DNA from 2 places in the Streptomyces sp. NPDC055099 genome. Region 1 is predicted to be linked to the other one. Evidence: riboswitches for the same ligand, from Rfam matches in the RefSeq annotation. Region 1 holds a riboswitch; the other holds the start of a gene.
What was found. Region 1 has a riboswitch for glycine ahead of gcvT (glycine cleavage system aminomethyltransferase GcvT). Riboswitches for the same ligand answer to the same signal wherever they lie in the genome.
Positions count from the first base shown of each region.

Region 2: linked by a shared signal. The riboswitch ahead of gcvP (aminomethyl-transferring glycine dehydrogenase) and the one ahead of gcvT (glycine cleavage system aminomethyltransferase GcvT) in region 1 are both predicted to bind glycine.

Region 1 covers NZ_JBSGUA010000015.1:32,193-41,616, reverse strand. Annotated here, with positions in the region: gene ACWFRU_RS31095 (enhanced serine sensitivity protein SseB C-terminal domain-containing protein) at 1-576, opposite strand, end outside; gene ACWFRU_RS31090 (enhanced serine sensitivity protein SseB) at 702-1,505, opposite strand; gene ACWFRU_RS31085 (AAA family ATPase) at 1,567-2,241, opposite strand; glycine riboswitch at 2,395-2,500, shown strand; glycine riboswitch at 2,501-2,611, shown strand; gene gcvT (glycine cleavage system aminomethyltransferase GcvT) at 2,648-3,781, shown strand; gene gcvH (glycine cleavage system protein GcvH) at 3,840-4,217, shown strand; gene glyA (serine hydroxymethyltransferase) at 4,248-5,507, shown strand; gene ACWFRU_RS31065 (L-serine ammonia-lyase) at 5,735-7,105, shown strand; gene ACWFRU_RS31060 (GNAT family N-acetyltransferase) at 7,137-7,796, opposite strand; gene ACWFRU_RS31055 (EF-hand domain-containing protein) at 7,878-8,093, shown strand; gene ACWFRU_RS31050 (hypothetical protein) at 8,212-8,484, shown strand; gene ACWFRU_RS31045 (NADPH-dependent F420 reductase) at 8,609-9,268, shown strand; gene ACWFRU_RS31040 (endonuclease domain-containing protein) at 9,345-9,424, shown strand, end outside.
Region 2 covers NZ_JBSGUA010000006.1:7,314-16,737, forward strand. Annotated here, with positions in the region: gene ftsR (transcriptional regulator FtsR) at 1-199, shown strand, start outside; gene ACWFRU_RS16860 (bifunctional nuclease family protein) at 253-726, shown strand; gene ACWFRU_RS16865 (MerR family transcriptional regulator) at 897-1,532, shown strand; gene ACWFRU_RS16870 (DNA polymerase IV) at 1,570-2,991, shown strand; gene ACWFRU_RS16875 (PRC-barrel domain-containing protein) at 3,041-3,421, opposite strand; glycine riboswitch at 3,566-3,663, shown strand; gene gcvP (aminomethyl-transferring glycine dehydrogenase) at 3,861-6,746, shown strand; gene ACWFRU_RS16885 (DUF5999 family protein) at 6,845-7,036, opposite strand; gene ACWFRU_RS16890 (hypothetical protein) at 7,342-7,926, opposite strand; gene ACWFRU_RS16895 (glutamate--cysteine ligase) at 8,410-9,424, shown strand, end outside.

The DNA of each region.
Region 1 (9,424 bases):
CGACGCCGGCGAGGTGTCGTACACATCGAGACCGATGGCCAGATACGGGGCGCCGAGCGCGGGCTGCACCCAGGCGCGGCGCAGCGAGCGGACCGCGGGGGTGCGGTGGGCGTTCTGCGTGAGCAGGGCGTAGAACTGGGGGATCTCGATGGCCGGTTCGGTGAGCCTGAGCGGCCCCGCGGGCAGCAGGTCGAGGCCCGAGGCGATGCGCCGCAGGTCGAGCCAGGGGATGCCGACACCGCCGCCGGGCGCGTGGGGGTTCAGCCAGAGGCCGTAGTGGTCGGGGAAGAGGGTGCGGGCGATGTCGAGACCGCCGACCACCTCGTACGAGCGGTTCCAGCCACTGGCGGAGAGCTCCTGGGCCGAGGTCACGCACGGGGCGTAACCCAGGCCCTCGACCTCCATGTTCCCGTACTGGGCGTCGGGGGATCCGGCCTGGCCGTGCCAGAGCAGCATCCACACCTGGTCGGCGGCGAGCGCCCGCAGGAGCGCCTCGTAGGCGTCATAGCGCCCCGGCGTCACCTGGCGCAGCATGTGCTCGACCTGCCCGGCCGCAGCCGTGCCCGACGCACTCACCCTTAACCGCCCCTTCGCGATGACCCGCTGACCCGGTGGAACTCCGGCTCATGAAACCAGCTTATGCGGCGATCCTGACACCGACTTGACGTACGGCACCCTCACACACGTACCTGCACATGTCCTTACACATGTCCGTGCTCGTGTCCCGGTGTCCGGACGAAGAAGGTCCTGACGCGCTCGCGCATCCAGTCGGCGACCGGGTCCTGGGCCACGTCGAGCAGCACCAGGTTCACCGGCCAGGCCACCGGGGACTGCCCCAGTGCGCGGCCCAGGGCTTCCATCGGGAGCTCGCGCTCGTTGCCCTCCCAGGAGGTCAGTTCGACGCCGACGAACAGTGCGGGGTCACCGCCCTCGACGCTGGCCAGGCAGCGGCGGGCGCTCAGGACGACGCCGGTGGCCTCGAACTCGCGGGCGGCGGCGGACAGGAAGTCGACCGGGTCCTCCTGCCAGTCCGGTTCGAAGAGGCGTACGCGGCCGCCGGTCGCGGGGCCGTCCAGCGGGGTGCGCCCGGCGCGGCAGAGTTCGGCGACGGCGGGCGGCGGCAGCGGCACACCGACCGTGCCGTCCGGGTTGACCGCGATGCCCAGCTGCGGGGGCAGGCCGCGCGCGAACTCCACGGCGGGCGCCACGGTGCAGCCCATGCGCCCGCCGGTGGCCTGGTGGAACTGCTGCTCGGAGCTGAAGACGGGGACATAGGCCTGGCCGTCGATCTCCAGCGTGGGCAGGTCGAGGGTGCCGCTGTCCGGGCCCCCGCCGTTCGGCAGCGGGACCCAGACGTGGCTGCGGCCGAGCACCTCGACGATGCGGGCCCCCGCGGACGCCCGGGGCGCTCCGGGGGTGCCCAGGGATGCCGCGAGCACCTCTTCGAGTTCGTTGCCCGGCCATCCTCCGTAGGGATGGGCGTGCGCCTGCGCCGGAATGTCCATCTCTTCTAACCCCTGATCGGTCCCGCTCTGCCTGCGGCACGACCCTAACGCGGCGGGCGGCTCAGTCCCCGAAGCCGATCCCCCGCAGCACCCCGGCCGCCGTCCGGTCCAGAAGCACCGCCGAGCCGCAGCCGCGCGGCAGGTCGCCGCGCTCGGCGGCGCCGACGAGCCGGCCGACCGTCCTGCGGTGGCGCGCGAAGGCGTACCGCGACACGCCGCGCCCGCGCGCGAGCTGCCCCTCTATGGCGGTGTCCGGCGGCACGTCGAGCAGCAGCAGGTGCAGGGTGGTGCCGCGCCGCGCGGCCTCGCGGGCCAGCCAGCGGCGCACCCAGGCCTGGGTGCCGCAGTCGTGCACCACGACGCCCTCGCCGGAGCGCAGGGCCTTGCGCAGGCCCGCGTAGTGCGCGATGCGGACCAGCGGGCGGTACACCGCGTACGGCAGGAGGCTCGGCATGCGCCGGGCCCAGCGGTCGCGGGTGTCCTGCGAGTCGATGCGGGGGCCGGCGACGGCTCTGCGCATCAGCGTGGACTTGCCGCTGCCCGGCAGCCCGGAGACGACGATCAGATCGCCCTCGCCGAACGTGAGCCGGTACGGGCTGTGGCCGGTCCGCTGCCGCAGGTCGCGGACGACGGCCGCCGGCAGGGGGCCGCAGCTCTCCCTGGTGGGGGCGGCGGCCTGTTTGGGCAGGGCCACCCCTGTGTTGGTCGCGTAGACACTCGTCCTGCGCACCGTGATCGGCCTCCCCTTAGCGGTCACGTACCTGCTTCCCGCAGCTTCCCCGGCAAGTGTAAAGAGAAGGTAATGCGGCACAACAGCATTACTGGACTGGCACTGCCTTGTGACGCAGGCGCGTGCAATGATGTGCGCGCAAACTCCATACAGGCCGTTTGAATCCGCGCGGGAGAGTTCCCGGTGACCGTCGCACGACGCACCGGGGCGCCGAAGGAGCAAGTCCCTCCCTTGAATCTCTCAGGCCCCGTACCGCGCGGGCGAGGCACATCTGAAAAGCGGGCCGCCTGCGCGGCTCCACCCAAGGTGCAAGTCATGACCCTCATACGTACGGGTCGTGGTGAACCTCTCAGGTTCCGATGACAGATGGGGAGGATCGACCTCGCCCGTCATGCCCCTGGGAGTTCCACGAATGAGTACTGCCCCCCGTCTGACCGCACTCGATGCCGTGCATCGTGCGCTCGGCGCGACCATGACCGACTTCGCGGGCTGGGACATGCCGCTGCGGTACGCGAGCGAGCGCGACGAGCACAACGCCGTGCGCACCAAGGCCGGTCTCTTCGACCTCTCCCACATGGGCGAGATCACGGTCCGGGGGCCCGAGGCCGTGGACCTCCTGAACTTCGCGCTCGTCGGCAACATCGGCTCCATCGGTGTCGGCCGCGCCCGCTACACGATGATCTGTGCCGAGGACGGCGGCATCCTGGACGACCTGATCGTCTACCGGCTCGGCAAGCCCGAGACCCCCGAGTACATGGTGGTCGCCAACGCCTCGAACGCCCAGGTCGTGCTCGACGCGCTGACCGCCCGCGCCGAGGGCTTCGACGCCGAGGTCCGCGACGACCGTGACGCGTACGCCCTGCTCGCCGTCCAGGGTCCCGAGTCCCCCGGCATCCTGAAGTCACTCACGGATGCCGACCTGGACGGCCTCAAGTACTACGCGGGCCTGCCCGGCACGGTCGCGGGCGTGCCCGCGCTGATCGCCCGCACGGGCTACACGGGCGAGGACGGCTTCGAGCTGTTCGTCGCGCCCGGCGACGCCGAGAAGCTGTGGAACGCGCTCATGGAGGCCGGCGAGCCCGCGGGCCTGGTCCCCGCCGGTCTCTCCTGCCGCGACACGCTGCGTCTTGAGGCGGGCATGCCGCTGTACGGGCACGAGCTGACCGCGGAGCTGACGCCCTTCGACGCGGGCCTCGGCCGGGTCGTCAAGTTCGAGAAGACCTCGCAGTCCGACACCTTCGTGGGGCGCGCGGCGCTCGCGGCCGCCGCGGAGCGCGCCGAGGCCGCTCCCCCGCGCAAGCTGGTCGGTCTGATCGCTTCAGGCCGCCGCGTCCCGCGCGCGGGCTTCTCCGTGGTCGCCGACGGCAAGGTCATCGGCGAGGTCACCTCGGGTGCACCGTCCCCCACGCTGGGCAAGCCGATCGCCATCGCGTATGTCGACGCGGCGCACGCCACCCCCGGCAGTGAGGGTGTCGGCGTGGACATCCGGGGCACGCACGAGCCGTACGAGGTCGTGGCGCTGCCGTTCTACAAGCGCCAGAAGTGACACCCCGCACAACAGCCTCGTCCATCAGCACTCCCCCGCGTACAGGAGAATTCAGGTCATGAGCAACCCCCAGCAGCTGCGTTACAGCAAGGAGCACGAGTGGCTCTCGGCCGTCGAGGACGGTGTGGCGACCGTCGGCATCACGGAGCACGCGGCCAACGCGCTCGGTGACGTCGTCTACGCCGACCTGCCCGAGGCCGGTGCCGCGGTGACCGCGGGCGAGACGTGCGGCGAGCTCGAGTCGACCAAGTCCGTCAGCGACCTCTACTCGCCGGTCACCGGCGAGGTCGTCGAGTCGAACCAGGACGTCGTGGAAGACCCGTCGCTCGTCAACTCCGCCCCGTTCGAGGGTGGTTGGCTCTTCAAGGTGCGCGTCTCGGAGGAGCCGAAGGACCTGCTCTCCGCGGACGAGTACACCGAGTTCTCCGGCAGCTGAAGCCCCCCGAAGACCCTTAGGGACCACCTGATGTCGCTTCTCAACACCCCTCTCCACGAGCTGGACCCGGACGTCGCCGCCGCCGTCGACGCCGAGCTCCACCGTCAGCAGTCCACCCTGGAAATGATCGCCTCGGAGAACTTCGCTCCCGTCGCCGTCATGGAGGCCCAGGGCACGGTCCTCACCAACAAGTACGCCGAGGGCTACCCCGGCCGCCGGTACTACGGCGGCTGTGAGCACGTCGACGTCACCGAGCAGATCGCGATCGACCGGATCAAGGACCTGTTCGGCGCCGAGTACGCCAACGTCCAGCCGCACTCCGGCGCCTCCGCCAACCAGGCCGCCCTCTTCGCGATCGCCCAGCCCGGCGACACGATCCTCGGCCTCGACCTGGCGCACGGCGGCCACCTCACCCACGGCATGCGCCTGAACTTCTCCGGCAAGCAGTTCAACGTGGTCGCGTACCACGTGGACGAGGCCGGTCTGGTCGACATGGCCGAGGTCGAGCGCCTGGCCAAGGAGAACAGCCCCAAGGTGATCATCGCGGGCTGGTCCGCCTACCCGCGTCAGCTGGACTTCGCGGAGTTCCGCCGGATCGCCGACGAGGTCGGCGCGAAGCTGTGGGTCGACATGGCGCACTTCGCCGGTCTCGTCGCCGCCGGTCTGCACCCGAACCCGGTGCCGTACGCGGACGTGGTGACCTCCACCACGCACAAGACGCTCGGCGGCCCGCGCGGCGGCGTCATCCTGGCCCGCGACAAGGCGTTCGCGAAGAAGCTGAACTCGGCGGTCTTCCCCGGCTTCCAGGGCGGCCCGCTGGAGCACGTGATCGCGGCCAAGGCCGTCTCCTTCAAGGTCGCGGCCTCCGAGGAGTTCAAGGAGCGCCAGCAGCGCACCCTGGACGGCGCCCGCATCCTGGCCGAGCGCCTGGTGCAGGACGACGCGAAGGCCGTCGGCGTCGACGTCCTGTCCGGCGGCACGGACGTGCACCTGGTCCTGGTGGACCTGCGCAACTCCGAGCTGGACGGCCAGCAGGCCGAGGACCGCCTCCACGAGGTCGGCATCACGGTCAACCGCAACGCGATCCCGAACGACCCGCGCCCCCCGATGGTCACCTCGGGCCTGCGGATCGGTACGCCCGCGCTCGCGACCCGCGGCTTCCAGGAGGACGACTTCCGTGAGGTCGCCGACATCATCGCCGAGGCGCTGAAGCCGGGCTTCGACGCGGAATCCCTGAAGGCCCGCGTCACCGCCTTGGCGGAAAAGCACCCGCTGTACCCCAACCTGTAGCATTTTCGTACGCTTTCTTTCGTACGGACCTTCGGGGCACCGCGCACACTGGACAGTGAGGACAGTGAGTGCGGTGCCCCGGCCCATGCCCCGGCCCATGCCCCGGCTCACGCCCTGCTTTCTGCACCGCCCACCCGTCGCCCGCCACCACCCTCAACCGAGGCGCTGTCGCGCCGCTGAATGCTCTGGCAGACAACGGCGTCTACCAACCACTCTTGGAGTTTCTCGTGGCCCTCTCGGTCTTCGACCTGTTCTCGATCGGCATCGGCCCGTCCAGCTCCCACACGGTCGGTCCCATGCGCGCCGCCCGCATCTTCGCGAGCCGCCTCAAGAACGAGGGCCTGATGGCCCACACCACCGCCATACGGGCCGAGCTCTACGGCTCGCTCGGCGCGACGGGCCACGGCCACGGCACCCCGAAGGCGGTGCTGCTCGGCCTGGAGGGCGAGTCGCCGCGCTCGGTGGACGTGGAGTCGGCGGACGACCGCGTCGAGCAGATCAAGTCGAGCGGCCGCATCAACATCCTCGGCATGCACGAGATCGACTTCGACTTCGACGAGGACCTGGTCCTGCACCGCCGCAAGGCCCTGCCGTACCACGCCAACGGCATGACGATCTTCGCGTACGACCATGAGGGCGGCCTCGTCCTGGAGAAGACGTACTACTCCGTGGGCGGCGGCTTCGTGGTCGACGAGGACGCGGTGGCCGGCGAGAACCCGATCGTGCCGGACGACACGGTCCTCAAGCACCCCTTCCGCACGGGCGACGAGCTGCTGCGCCTCGCCAAGGAGACCGGCCTGTCCATCTCCGCGCTGATGCTGGAGAACGAGAAGGCCTGGCGCACGGAGGAGGAGATCCGCTCGGGCCTCCTGGACATCTGGGGCGTCATGCAGTCCTGCGTGTCCCGCGGCATGTCCCGCGAGGGCATCCTGCCGGGCGGCCTCAAGGTCCGCCGCCGCGCGGCCAACTCGGCGCGCCAGCTCCGGGCCGAGGGCGACCCGCAGGCCCGCGCCATGGAGTGGATCACCCTCTACGCGATGGCCGTGAACGAGGAGAACGCGGCGGGCGGCCGCGTCGTGACCGCCCCGACGAACGGCGCGGCGGGCATCATCCCGGCGGTCCTGCACTACTACATGAACTTCATCCCCGGAGCCGACGAGGACGGCGTGGTCCGCTTCCTCCTCGCGGCGGGCGCGATCGGCATGCTCTTCAAGGAGAACGCCTCGATCTCCGGCGCCGAGGTCGGCTGCCAGGGCGAGGTCGGCTCCGCCTGCTCGATGGCCGCGGGCGCCCTCGCCGAGGTTCTCGGCGGCAGCCCCGAGCAGGTCGAGAACGCCGCCGAGATCGGCATGGAGCACAACCTCGGCCTGACCTGCGACCCGGTCGGCGGCCTCGTCCAGATCCCGTGCATCGAGCGCAACGGCATGGCGGCGGTCAAGGCCGTGACCGCGGCGAAGATGGCGATGCGCGGCGACGGCAGCCACAAGGTGTCCCTCGACAAGGTCATCAAGACCATGAAGGACACGGGCGCCGACATGAGCGTCAAGTACAAGGAGACGGCGCGGGGCGGGCTCGCGGTGAACATCATCGAGTGCTGATTCCCGCCGCTGGGGTCCGCCACTGAGGCCCTCAGCGCGCCACGAACAGCGCCTCCGCGCCCACCGGCCGGTACCCCGCCGCCTGGAAGACCCGCACGCTGCGCGCGTTGCCCGGGGACTGCTGCGCCCATACGTGGGACGCGCCGGGCGCCAGGTGCCGGGCGGCGAGGGCGAGCGCTCGGCCCAGGCCCCGGTGGCGTACGTCCTCGTCGACCTCGATCGCCGCCTCCCAGCGCCCGGCGAGTCCCCGGCCGAGGACCAGCACCCCGCCCCCGGCGGAGGCCCACACCCGCACGTCGTCGCGGCGCTTGCGGGCACGGGCCACCCGGGGGTGGTCGGGGTCGTCGATCTCGCGGAGGTCCAGGGCCGGTTCGGGGGCGCCCGGCAGGGTGTCGGCCACGGTCAGGAGGTCGGTGGTGTCCGTCGCGCGGCCCGTCCGCTCCAGGAAGGCGGCAAGGAACAGCGGGTTCATCGTGGCGGCCAGCGGATCGCAGTCGAGCGCGGCGAGGGTGGCGTGCACCCACCGCGGGTCCTCGTCCGTGAAGACCACCGAGTGCGCGGTGAAGGCGAGCACCCCCGCGTCGCGGTGGCAGGGCTGCGGGACGACGGTGGTCGTGCCGTCGGGCGGCGGGAACCGACCGTGGGCCGCCGCGTCGAGGATGGTGCCGAGCGTCGCAGGGGTGCTGGCCATGGGCGTACTCCTTGTGATCGCGGGCTCGGACGGCCGATACCCTGACCCTCGTCAGTAATGCACGAAGAAGGGGTGGATCCGGTGGCGGACATCGAGGAAGCGCGTAAGACGTTCGACCAGTTCGACGCGGACGGCGACGGCTTCATCACAGCGGCGGAGTGGAAGTCGGCCATGGCCAAGATGGGGGACTTCTACGTCACCGAGACGGTGGCCGAGGCCGTGATCGGCACCAAGGACACCGACAAGGACAAGCGCCTCTCCTTCGACGAGTTCTGGGCGAGCCTGAACAAGAAGTAGTGGCCGTACGCAGGAGGGGCCCGGTACGCGAGAGCGCCGGGCCCCTCCCGCGTGTTCAGCGGGCGCGCCGCGCCGCCCGCACGCTCCACCGCCCTTCCGTGCGCTCAAGCCGCACCGGGTGGTCGAAGCATTTGCTGATCCGGTCGCTCGTCAGTACGTCGTCCACGGCGCCGGAGGCGAGCGCGCGGCCCTCCCGCAGCACGGCCCCGGCTTCCGCCCCCTGGCGCAGGCGCTCACCCCGGAGGGCGGCACCGTCGTCGCCTACGGCTGGCTCGACCCGCGCCCCGCGGAGCTCCTTTGGCTGCCGGCCCTGAAGATCCACTTCTACGCGGACGCGCACCGCCTGATGGAGTCCAATACGCACATCGGCAAGCTCGTGGTGAAACTCTGAGGGAGGCCGATCCAGCCGACCGGAAACACCGGCCCGGAATACTCCACCCATTCCGGAGGTTGGCTCCGTTACGAGTTACGAGTTACCTCACGACACCGGCGAACCACCCCCGGAGGGGTCAGTCATGAAGATCGGCATCATCGGCGCGGGCAACATCGGCGGCAACCTCACCCGTCGCCTCACGGCCCTCGGCCACGACGTGTCCGTCGCGAACTCCCGTGGCCCGCACACCCTCACCGACCTCGTCGAGGAGACCGGCGCCACGGCCGTACCGGTCGAGGAAGCCGCGCGCGGCGCCCAGGTCGTCGTCGTGACGATCCCGCTGAAGGCCGTCCCGAACCTGCCGTCCGGCTTCCTCGACGGCGCAGCCGAGAACGCCGCCGTCATCGACACCGGCAACTACTACCCCCAGCAGCGTGACGGGAAGATCGCCGAGATCGAGGAGGGCCTGACCGAGAGCCGCTGGACCGAGCGCCAGATCGGCCACCCGGTCATCAAGGCATTCAACGGCACATACGCCCAGGACATCCTCGACAAGCCCCAGCCCAAGGGCACCCCCGGCCGCGTCGCCCTCCCGGTCTCCGGCGACGACGAGGCCGCGAAGAAGGTCGTACGCGACCTCATCGACGAGATCGGCTTCGACACCGTCGACAACGGCGGCCAGGACAACTCCTGGCGCCAACAGCCGGGCACCCCGGTCTACGGCCTGGCCAAGGACACGGAAGCAGTCACCAAGGCCCTGTCCGAGGCATCCCCGGAACGCACGGCGGAGTGGCGCGCCTAATCGAACTGCCGTGTCACCTCGGCGTCCCTCCACGGCACCGAGGTGACCCGCTTCCACCCGGTTCGTTGATCGATCCATGCGTATCTGTTCGGCCAAGGGAGACGGGTGGGCGTGCGACCGGACCTCCGACAGGCATGCCTTCACGAAAGGGATGTG
Region 2 (9,424 bases), on a different contig from region 1:
ACCCAGGCATCTGCGCGCCGTGAAAACGGCGGCCGAACGCGAGGCCGGTCTGGTCGACCAGGTCGTCGCGCCGCTGCGCCGGCACCGCAATCCGCAGACCAGGGCCCATGCGGAAGCCCGTACGAAGGAACTCGCCGGGCTGACCGGAAAGCTGCATTCTGCACTGGTACAGACGGCGCTCGGGGTCCGGTTGCCCTGACTCAGGGGGTGCCCGACTACCCAAACCGGCCGGGCACGTCCTAGGGTTGCTGTGTGAACGAGCTCGACGTCGTAGGTGTCCGGGTGGAAATGCCCTCCAACCAACCGATCGTGCTCCTGCGTGAAGTGGGAGGCGATCGATACCTCCCCATCTGGATCGGACCAGGGGAGGCGACCGCGATCGCCTTCGCACAGCAGGGGATGGCGCCCGCACGGCCGCTGACCCACGACCTGTTCAAGGACGTGCTGGAGGCGGTGGGTCAGGAGCTCACCGAGGTGCGCATCACGGACCTCCGGGAAGGTGTCTTCTACGCGGAGCTGGTCTTCGCCAGTGGAGTCGAGGTGAGCGCCCGGCCGTCCGACGCCATAGCGCTCGCGCTCCGTACGGGAACGCCGATCTACGGCAGCGACGGAGTCCTCGACGACGCGGGCATCGCCATTCCGGACGAGCAGGAGGACGAGGTGGAGAAGTTCCGCGAGTTCCTCGACCAGATCTCTCCCGAGGACTTCGGCACCAACAGCCAATAGGCCGTCGCTTCCGAGGGCCCGGCCGGCCATCCGGCTAGCCTTTCCCGGCAGTGCGGGACAGCAAACCACTCTTAGGGTGATTATCACTCGGCGTGCCGAGTGTGGCGATCGTTGACGAGCCCCTGGTGACTGCCTACCGTCGTGAAGGCAGGTCAAGGACGGAGGTCGGCGTGAGAAGCAGCGGCGACGGTGCGGCGATGGGTGGGCCGTATCCGCTTCACACCAGCACTGCCGGTCCCTCTCCGCAGAGGCCGATGGTGGTTCAGGGGAGCGTTCAGGGGAGCGGGGACGCCACGTCCGGACAGTCCGAACAGGAACAGATCGGTTACCGGGGTCCCACCGCGTGTGCGGCCGCCGGGATCACCTACCGACAGCTCGACTACTGGGCCCGTACGGGCCTCGTCGAGCCCAGTGTGCGGTCCGCGGGCGGTTCGGGGACCCAGCGGCTCTACAGCTTCCGGGACGTCGTCGTCCTGAAGATCGTGCGGCGCTTCCTCGACACGGGTGTGTCCCTGCAGAACATCCGGACCACGGTCCAGCATCTGCGTGACCGCGGTTTCAAGGATCTGGAGCGGATGACGCTCATGAGCGACGGCGCGACGGTCTACGAGTGCACGTCGCCCGACGAGGTCCACGACCTGCTCCAGGGCGGCCAGGGCATCTTCGGGATCGCCGTGGGCGTCGTGTGGCGGGACGTGGAGGCGGCGCTCTCGCAGCTGCACGGGGAGCGGATCGACACCGGCGAGACGCTGGTGCGCCAGAACCCCGCCGATGAGCTCGCGAGGCGGCGCAACAGGGCCGTGTGAGGCCGCGTTGTCAGTGGCGTAAGGCAGCATCAGAGATGTGAGAACCGCGCCCACGATCCTGCATCTCGACATGGATGCCTTCTACGCGTCCGCAGAGCAGGCCGCGAAGCCGAGTCTGCGCGGGAAAGCCGTGGTCGTGGGCGGGCTGGGGCCGCGGGGCGTGGTGGCCACGGCCTCGTACGAGGCGCGGAAGTTCGGTGTGCACTCGGCGATGCCGATGGGGCAGGCGCGGCGCCTGGCGCCCAATGCCGCCTATCTGGTGCCCCGCTTCGGGCTCTACCGCGAGATCAGCGACCAGGTGATGACGCTGCTGCGGGAGCTGTCGCCGCTGGTGGAGCCGCTCAGCCTGGATGAGGCCTTCGTCGACCTGGAGGCCGGCGGGGTGGCCGACGACCGGGCGTCCGCGCTGGAGGTGGGCGAGCGGCTGCGCGCGGACATCAAGGCGGTGACGGGGCTCGCGGGGTCGGTCGGGCTCGCCGCGTCCAAGATGCTGGCGAAGATCGCCTCGGAGGAGGCCAAGCCCGACGGGCTGCGGCTGATAGTGCCGGGCACCGAGCGGGACCTGCTCGCCCCGATGCCGGTGCGGACGCTGCCCGGCGTCGGTCCTGCCACCGGGGACCATCTGCGGCGGGGCGGGATCACGACCGTGGGGGAGATCGCGGAGGCGGGCGAGGACGAGCTCGTGCGGCTCCTGGGGAAGTCGCACGGCAGCGCGCTGTACGCGATGGCGCTGGCGCGGGACGAGCGGCCCGTGGTGGCAGAGCGGGAATCCAAGTCGGTCAGTGTCGAGGACACGTACGACGTGGACATCCATGACCGGGTACGGGTCAGGGGCGAGGTCGCGCGGCTCGCCGAGCGCTGTGTGGAGCGGCTGCGGGCGGCCGGGCACTCGGGGCGGACCATCGTCCTGAAGGTGCGGCGGTTCGACTTCTCTACGCTGACGCGCTCCGAGACGCTGCGTGGGCCCACGGACGACCACGGGGTGGTGCGGGAGGCCGCCGCGCGGCTCCTGGAGTCCGTGGACACCACCGGAGGGGTGCGGCTCCTGGGAGTGGGCGTCACGGGGCTCGCGGACTACACGCAGGAGGACCTCTTCGCGCAAGCGCAGGCCCAGGCGGAGGCCGAGGCGCGGGCCGAGGCCACGGAGGCACCGGAGACGCAGCAGGAGACGGAGGAGGAGCGGGGCGGGGAGGCCGTGGCGCAGCCCATGGCCGAGGCGGGGGTGGAGCCGGCCGTTCCGGCCGAGCGGCGGTGGGCCGCGGGGCACGACGTGCGGCATGCCGAGTACGGGTACGGCTGGGTGCAGGGCAGTGGCCTGGGGCGGGTCACGGTGCGCTTCGAGACGCCCGAGTCGACCATGCCGGGGCGGGTGCGGACGTTCCGTACGGATGATCCGGCGCTCGAGCCCGCGGAGCCGTTGCCCCTGGTGGCGGCTCCCGGGGCGGTGGAGCCGCGGTGACGCCGGGGGCGCCTGTCCCGCCGGGGTCACCTGGGCTGCCGCGCGGGTGTCAGGGTTTCTCCTGCCCCGCGATGTTGCCGAAGTCCTTGTCCGGTGGTGGTGTGGACGGCGGAGGCGTGATGTCCAGGCCGTAATGGTGGTAGAGCTGCAGTTCCTGTTCGGGGGAGAGGTGGCGGCCCACGCCGAAATCGGGGGCGTCCTTGATCAGTGAGCGCTCGAAGGGGATGTGCAGGGTGCCGTCGCTCCTGAGCTCGCTCGGTTCCAGGGGGACGAAGGTGTCCCGGCTGAACAGGCCCGTGCGTATGGCGGCCCACTCCGGGGCGCCGGTCGCGTCGTCGAGATAGACCTCGTCGATCGTGCCGATCTTGGCCCCGTTCCGGTCGAACGCCTTCCGGCCGATCAAATTGCGCGGATCGATGTCGGTCTGCACGGGCCCTCCAACTGGTCGAGGCTTGTCGAAGTGGGGCGTAACTCATCCTCGTTCGTTCGCAATCACTACGAAAGAGCACTTCGGGGCAGGTGGCCACTCGAGGGAACGGTCACGGTCCTCGCTGGTAGGCTGGCGCTTGGCTGCTGACCCCGTGCGGGAGAGCTCTCCGGTCGAGACACCGGAGGCGCCGAAGGAGCAACTCCTCCCCGGAATCTCTCAGGCCCCTGTACCGCACGGACGAGGTCACTCTGGAAAGTAGGGCGGGCGTCGGGCGGGCACGTCCGGTCCCCTTCCTCACCGACGGTGAAAGCCGGTACGGCGCCTCTCGCGGGGCACGGACCGGTGAAACTCTCAGGTTGAGATGACAGAGGGGGAGGCCGTCCGGGTACCCGCGCCGTGGTGCCCCTCGCAGGTCGCGTCAGACCAGGAGGCCTCCGCAATGACCGCCACACCTCGTATCCCGCTCTCCCAGCTCGAACAGGGCATTCCCTTCGAGCAGCGGCACATCGGTCCCGATGTGGAAGCACGGGCCAAGATGCTCGCGCAGGTCGGGTACGGCTCGCTCGACGAGCTCACCGCGGCCGCCGTGCCGGATGTGATCAAGAACGCCGAGGCGCTGAACCTGCCCGGGGCGCGCACCGAGGCCGAGGTGCTCGCCGAGCTGCGCTCCCTCGCCGACCGTAACCAGGTCCTCGATTCCATGATCGGGCTCGGTTACTACGGGACCTTCACGCCGCCGGTGATCCTGCGGAACGTGATGGAGAACCCCGCGTGGTACACCGCTTACACGCCGTACCAGCCCGAGATCTCCCAGGGCCGCCTCGAGGCGCTGCTCAACTTCCAGACCGTCGTCGCCGAGCTGACGGGGCTGCCCACCTCCGGCGCCTCGCTGCTCGACGAGGGGACCGCGGCCGCCGAGGCCATGGCGCTGTCGCGGCGCATGGGCAAGGTCAAGGACGGTGTCTTCCTCGTCGACGCCGACGCGTTGCCGCAGACCATCGCCGTGATCCAGACGCGTGCCGAGCCGACCGGTGTCGAGGTCGTCGTCGCCGATCTGAGCGAGGGCATCCCGGCCGAGGTCGCCGAGCGCGGTGTCGTCGGCGTGCTGATCCAGTACCCCGGCGCCTCGGGTGCCGTACGCGACATAAAGCCGCTCATCGAGCAGGCCCACGAGCTCGGCGCCATCGTCTCCGTCGCCGCCGACCTGCTGGCCCTGACGCTGCTGACCTCGCCCGGTGAGCTCGGCGCCGACATCGCCGTCGGCACGACGCAGCGCTTCGGCGTCCCGATGGGCTTCGGCGGCCCGCACGCCGGTTACATGGCGGTGCGCGAGAAGTTCGCGCGCAGCCTGCCGGGGCGGCTCGTCGGCGTCTCCGTGGACGCGGACGGCAACAAGGCCTACCGGCTCGCGCTGCAGACGCGTGAGCAGCACATCCGCCGCGAGAAGGCCACCAGCAACATCTGCACCGCTCAGGTGCTGCTCGCCGTGATGGCCGGAATGTACGCCGTCTATCACGGGCCGGAGGGACTCAAGGCCATCGCGCGGCGTACCCACCGCTACGCGACCGTGCTGGCCGCGGGGCTCACCGCGGGCGGGGTCGAGGTCGTGCACGGCGCGTACTTCGACACGCTGACCGTGCGGGTGCCCGGCAGGGCCGAGGCGCTCGTCGCGGCGGCCCGCGAGGGTGGCGTCAACATCCACCAGGTCGACGCCGACCACGTCTCCCTGGCCTGCGACGAGACCACCACGCGCAAGCAACTGACCGCGATCTGGGGCGCGTTCGGGGTCGAGGCCGACATCGAGGCGCTCGACGCCCGGACCGAGGACTCGCTCCCCGCGGAGCTGCTGCGCGGCGACGAGTACCTCACGCACCCCGTCTTCCACCAGTACCGCTCCGAGACCGCCATGCTGCGTTACCTGCGCAAGCTGGCCGACCGCGACTACGCGCTCGACCGCGGCATGATCCCGCTGGGCTCCTGCACCATGAAGCTCAACGCGACCACCGAGATGGAGCCAGTCACCTGGCCCGAGTTCGGACAGCTGCACCCCTTCGCGCCCGCCCAGCAGGCGCAGGGCTATCTGACGCTCATCCGTGAGCTGGAGGAGCGGCTCGCCGAGGTCACCGGGTACGACAAGGTCTCGCTGCAGCCCAACGCCGGTTCGCAGGGCGAGCTCGCCGGACTGCTCGCCGTGCGCGGCTACCACCGCGCCAACGGCGACGAGCAGCGCACCGTCTGCCTCATCCCGTCGTCCGCGCACGGCACCAACGCCGCGAGCGCCGTGATGGCCGGCATGAAGGTCGTCGTCGTGAAGACCAGCGACGACGGCGAGATCGACGTCGAGGACCTGCGCGCCAAGATCGAGAAGCACCGCGACGAACTGTCCGTGCTCATGATCACCTACCCGTCCACGCACGGTGTCTTCGAGGAGCACGTCGCCGACATCTGCGCCCAGGTGCACGAGGCGGGCGGCCAGGTCTACGTCGACGGGGCGAACCTCAACGCCCTGGTGGGCCTCGCCCAGCCCGGCAAGTTCGGCGGCGACGTCTCGCACCTGAACCTGCACAAGACCTTCTGCATCCCGCACGGCGGCGGTGGCCCCGGCGTCGGCCCGGTCGGTGTGCGCGAGCACCTCGCGCCGTACCTGCCCAACCACCCGCTGCAGCCCGCCGCGGGACCCGAGACCGGCGTCGGTCCGATCTCCGCGGCGCCGTGGGGCTCGGCCGGAATCCTGCCGATCTCCTGGGCGTACGTACGCCTCATGGGCGGTGAGGGGCTCAAGCGCGCCACGCAGGTCGCGGTGCTCTCCGCGAACTACATCGCCAAGCGTCTCGAGCCGCACTACCCGGTGCTCTACACCGGCCCCGGCGGGCTCGTCGCGCACGAGTGCATCATCGATCTGCGCCCGCTGAGCAAGGCGACCGGTGTCAGCGTCGACGACATCGCCAAGCGGCTCATCGACTACGGCTTCCACGCGCCGACCATGTCGTTCCCGGTCGCGGGGACGCTGATGATCGAGCCGACCGAGAGCGAGGACCTGGTCGAGATCGACCGGTTCTGCGAGGCGATGATCAGCATTCGCGCGGAGATCGAGAAGGTCGGCGGCGACTGGCCCGCCGATGACAACCCGCTGCGCAACGCCCCGCACACCGCGGCGGCGCTCGGCGGTGAGTGGGAGCACGCGTACAGCCGCGAGGAGGCCGTGTTCCCGGCCGGCGTGGTGGCCGCCGACAAGTACTGGCCGCCGGTGCGCCGCATCGACCAGGCGTACGGCGACCGGAACCTGGTCTGCTCCTGCCCGCCGCTGGATGCGTACGAGGACTGATATCGGGGCCTCGAACATGCGTGGGGGCCGGTCCGGAGGTTTGTCTCTCCGGGTCGGCCCCTTTGTTGTCCTTTTGCCCGTGCCGTGCTGCCGTCGCTTCAGGCCGCGGTCACCAGCGGTCGATGCGGCGCGATGATCTGGCCGTCCGGCAGCAGCTCACCGGTGTCCTCGAAGAGGAGGACGCCGTTGCACAGCAGGCTCCAGCCCTGCTCCGGGTGGCTCGCCATGAGGAGCGCGGCTTCCCGGTCTGCGGAGTCGGCTGTCGGGCACGGTGGTTGGTGCTGGCACATGGATGGGTTCTTTCGCTGTGATGTGATGGCTGTGACGTCTGCCTTGCGGCTCGATGCGGTGTTCATAACCGCCCCCCGTTGAGTCGGTCCGTTCCCAGTGTTGCCCTACGGGCGTCAATCCGCAGGGATTTGGCGGCAGCGCTCCTTACTGCTTAATGACGTATCACCCGCCCGGACGGTTCAGCCCAACTGCACTGTCTCTTCGGGTGGTTCGGGGTGGTCATACCGGGCTAGTCCGTATGGGCACCCCACGCGCCGAGCCCCGCGGCCTGGGCGGCGGCGGGGCACGGAGACGTACGGCGAGGTCAGGCGGGCGAGCCGAGCAGCGGTGCCGGCGTCATGCGGTGCGTGAGGACCTTCAGGAGCTCCGTGGCGCGGTGCGGGTGGTGCGCCGCGATGCCCGGGGGCGCGGGCGCGAGGGGCACGAGGACGTCCGAGGGCGCGAGAGGACCGTCCGCGCCGTCCGCGGTGCAGTCGCCGTGCAACCAGAGTGTCAGCATGTAAAGCTCGGGTACGGACAACAGTCGTGGTTGGTACGGCATTGGCATCGCTTCGGCATGACGGAGGGCGCGTTCCGTGGACGCTATGTACGGACCTTCGAAGAAGTGCGAGAAGGTCCACCCGTCAGGCGTCAGCATCGTGTCCGCCGCGGCGACGGCTCGCTCGCCCGTGCGGATCAAGAAGCGCCACCCCGCGAGCCGGGTGGGTGCGGTGCCCGCCGGGGTGATCCGGTCAAGTACGTGGACGGGCAACGGGAGTTCGGGGCTGACGGGTCCCTGCACGGCACGCAGGGACGGGGTGCGGGCTTCGCGTACGGCGGTGGGTGAACCGAGTGCCGCGAGGACGCTGCGCAGGGCGGGCGCGGGAGCCGGGGGGACTTGCAGCGGCATGATGGGTCGCCTCTCTCATTCGACAGGCACAGTGGAACGAGGACAGGTGCGGACGTCGCTGTCTGCTCCGGGGTCAGAGGGGCGGGGGCTGGGGACCGCGAGCGCCAACTCTCTGCCTCGTTCGCGGAGTTTATACGACACGTGTTCAGGCAGTGTTTCGTCTAACCGCACCCGATATTGCCTGCAAGGCGTTATCCGGTCGCCATTTTGCGGACTTTAACCCGATTCTGGAAGAGTCCGGACGTTTGACCTCGGCCGCTTTCCCCGCAGCGGTCGGCCGATTCTCGTCGGTGTTTTTCACCAGGCGTCGATGCGAGGATTCCCCGGCGCACCCCATGCCCGGTGAATGTGCCGCTCGGACTTGGCGTCGAGCGTACTGGGCCAGGGGCATGTGCGGGGCGTTATCGATCACATTGCAGGGCATCATCCACCGAGACACCGCGGCCGGATCATTGGCTGCCCATCCGAGGAGGGGACGCTTCGATGGGGGAGAAGGTCGTAGCAGGAACGTTTGATCTGGCCGAGCGGCGCCGGTACAGGGACAAGCTCAAGGAGTGTCTGACGGGGCTGCGGAGGCTGTTGGACGAGGAGCGGTTCGACCGGCCCAAGAATCTGATGGGCGTGGAGATCGAACTGAATCTCGCGGGGCCCGACGGCATGCCGAGAATGCTGAATGCCGAAGTTCTCGAACGGATCGCGAGCCGGGACTTCCAGACGGAACTCGGAATGTTCAATCTTGAAGTCAATATCGCACCGCACCGATTGGGCGGACGTGTTCTCGACCGACTTGCCGAAGAGCTGCGCACCGGCCTCGCCTATGCCCACCGAAAAGCGAACGAGGTGAACGCCGGCATCGTGATGATCGGCATTCTGCCGACACTCGCACACCACGACCTGGTCTCGGGAAACCTTTCCGACGTCGACCGTTACGCGCTCCTCAACGACCAGATCGTCGCCGCGCGCGGCGAGGAATTCGTCCTGGACATCCAGGGCGTGGAGCGGCTCACCTGCACGTCCGCCTCGATCGCGCCCGAAGCGGCGTGCACCTCGGTGCAGTTGCACCTCCAGGTCACCCCGGGCAGGTTCGCCGACGTGTGGAACGCGGCCCAGGCCGTCGCCGCGGCGCAGGTCGCCGTCGGCGCCAACGCGCCGTTCCTGTTCGGCCGTGAGCTGTGGCGCGAGTCGCGGCCCCCGCTGTTCCTGCAGTCCACCGACACCCGCCCGCCCGAACTGCAGGCGCAGGGGGTGCGGCCGCGGACCTGGTTCGGCGAGCGCTGGATCAGCGACGCGTACGAGCTCTTCGAGGAGAACCTGCGCTACTTCCCCGCGCTGCTTCCCCTCGTGGACGACGAGGACCCGCTGGCCGTGCTCGACGACGGCCGGGTGCCGCAGCTCGCCGAACTCGTCCTGCACAACGGCACCGTGTACCGCTGGAACCGCCCCGTGTACGGCATCGCGGGCGGCGTCCCGCACCTGCGGGTGGAGAACCGTGTCCTGC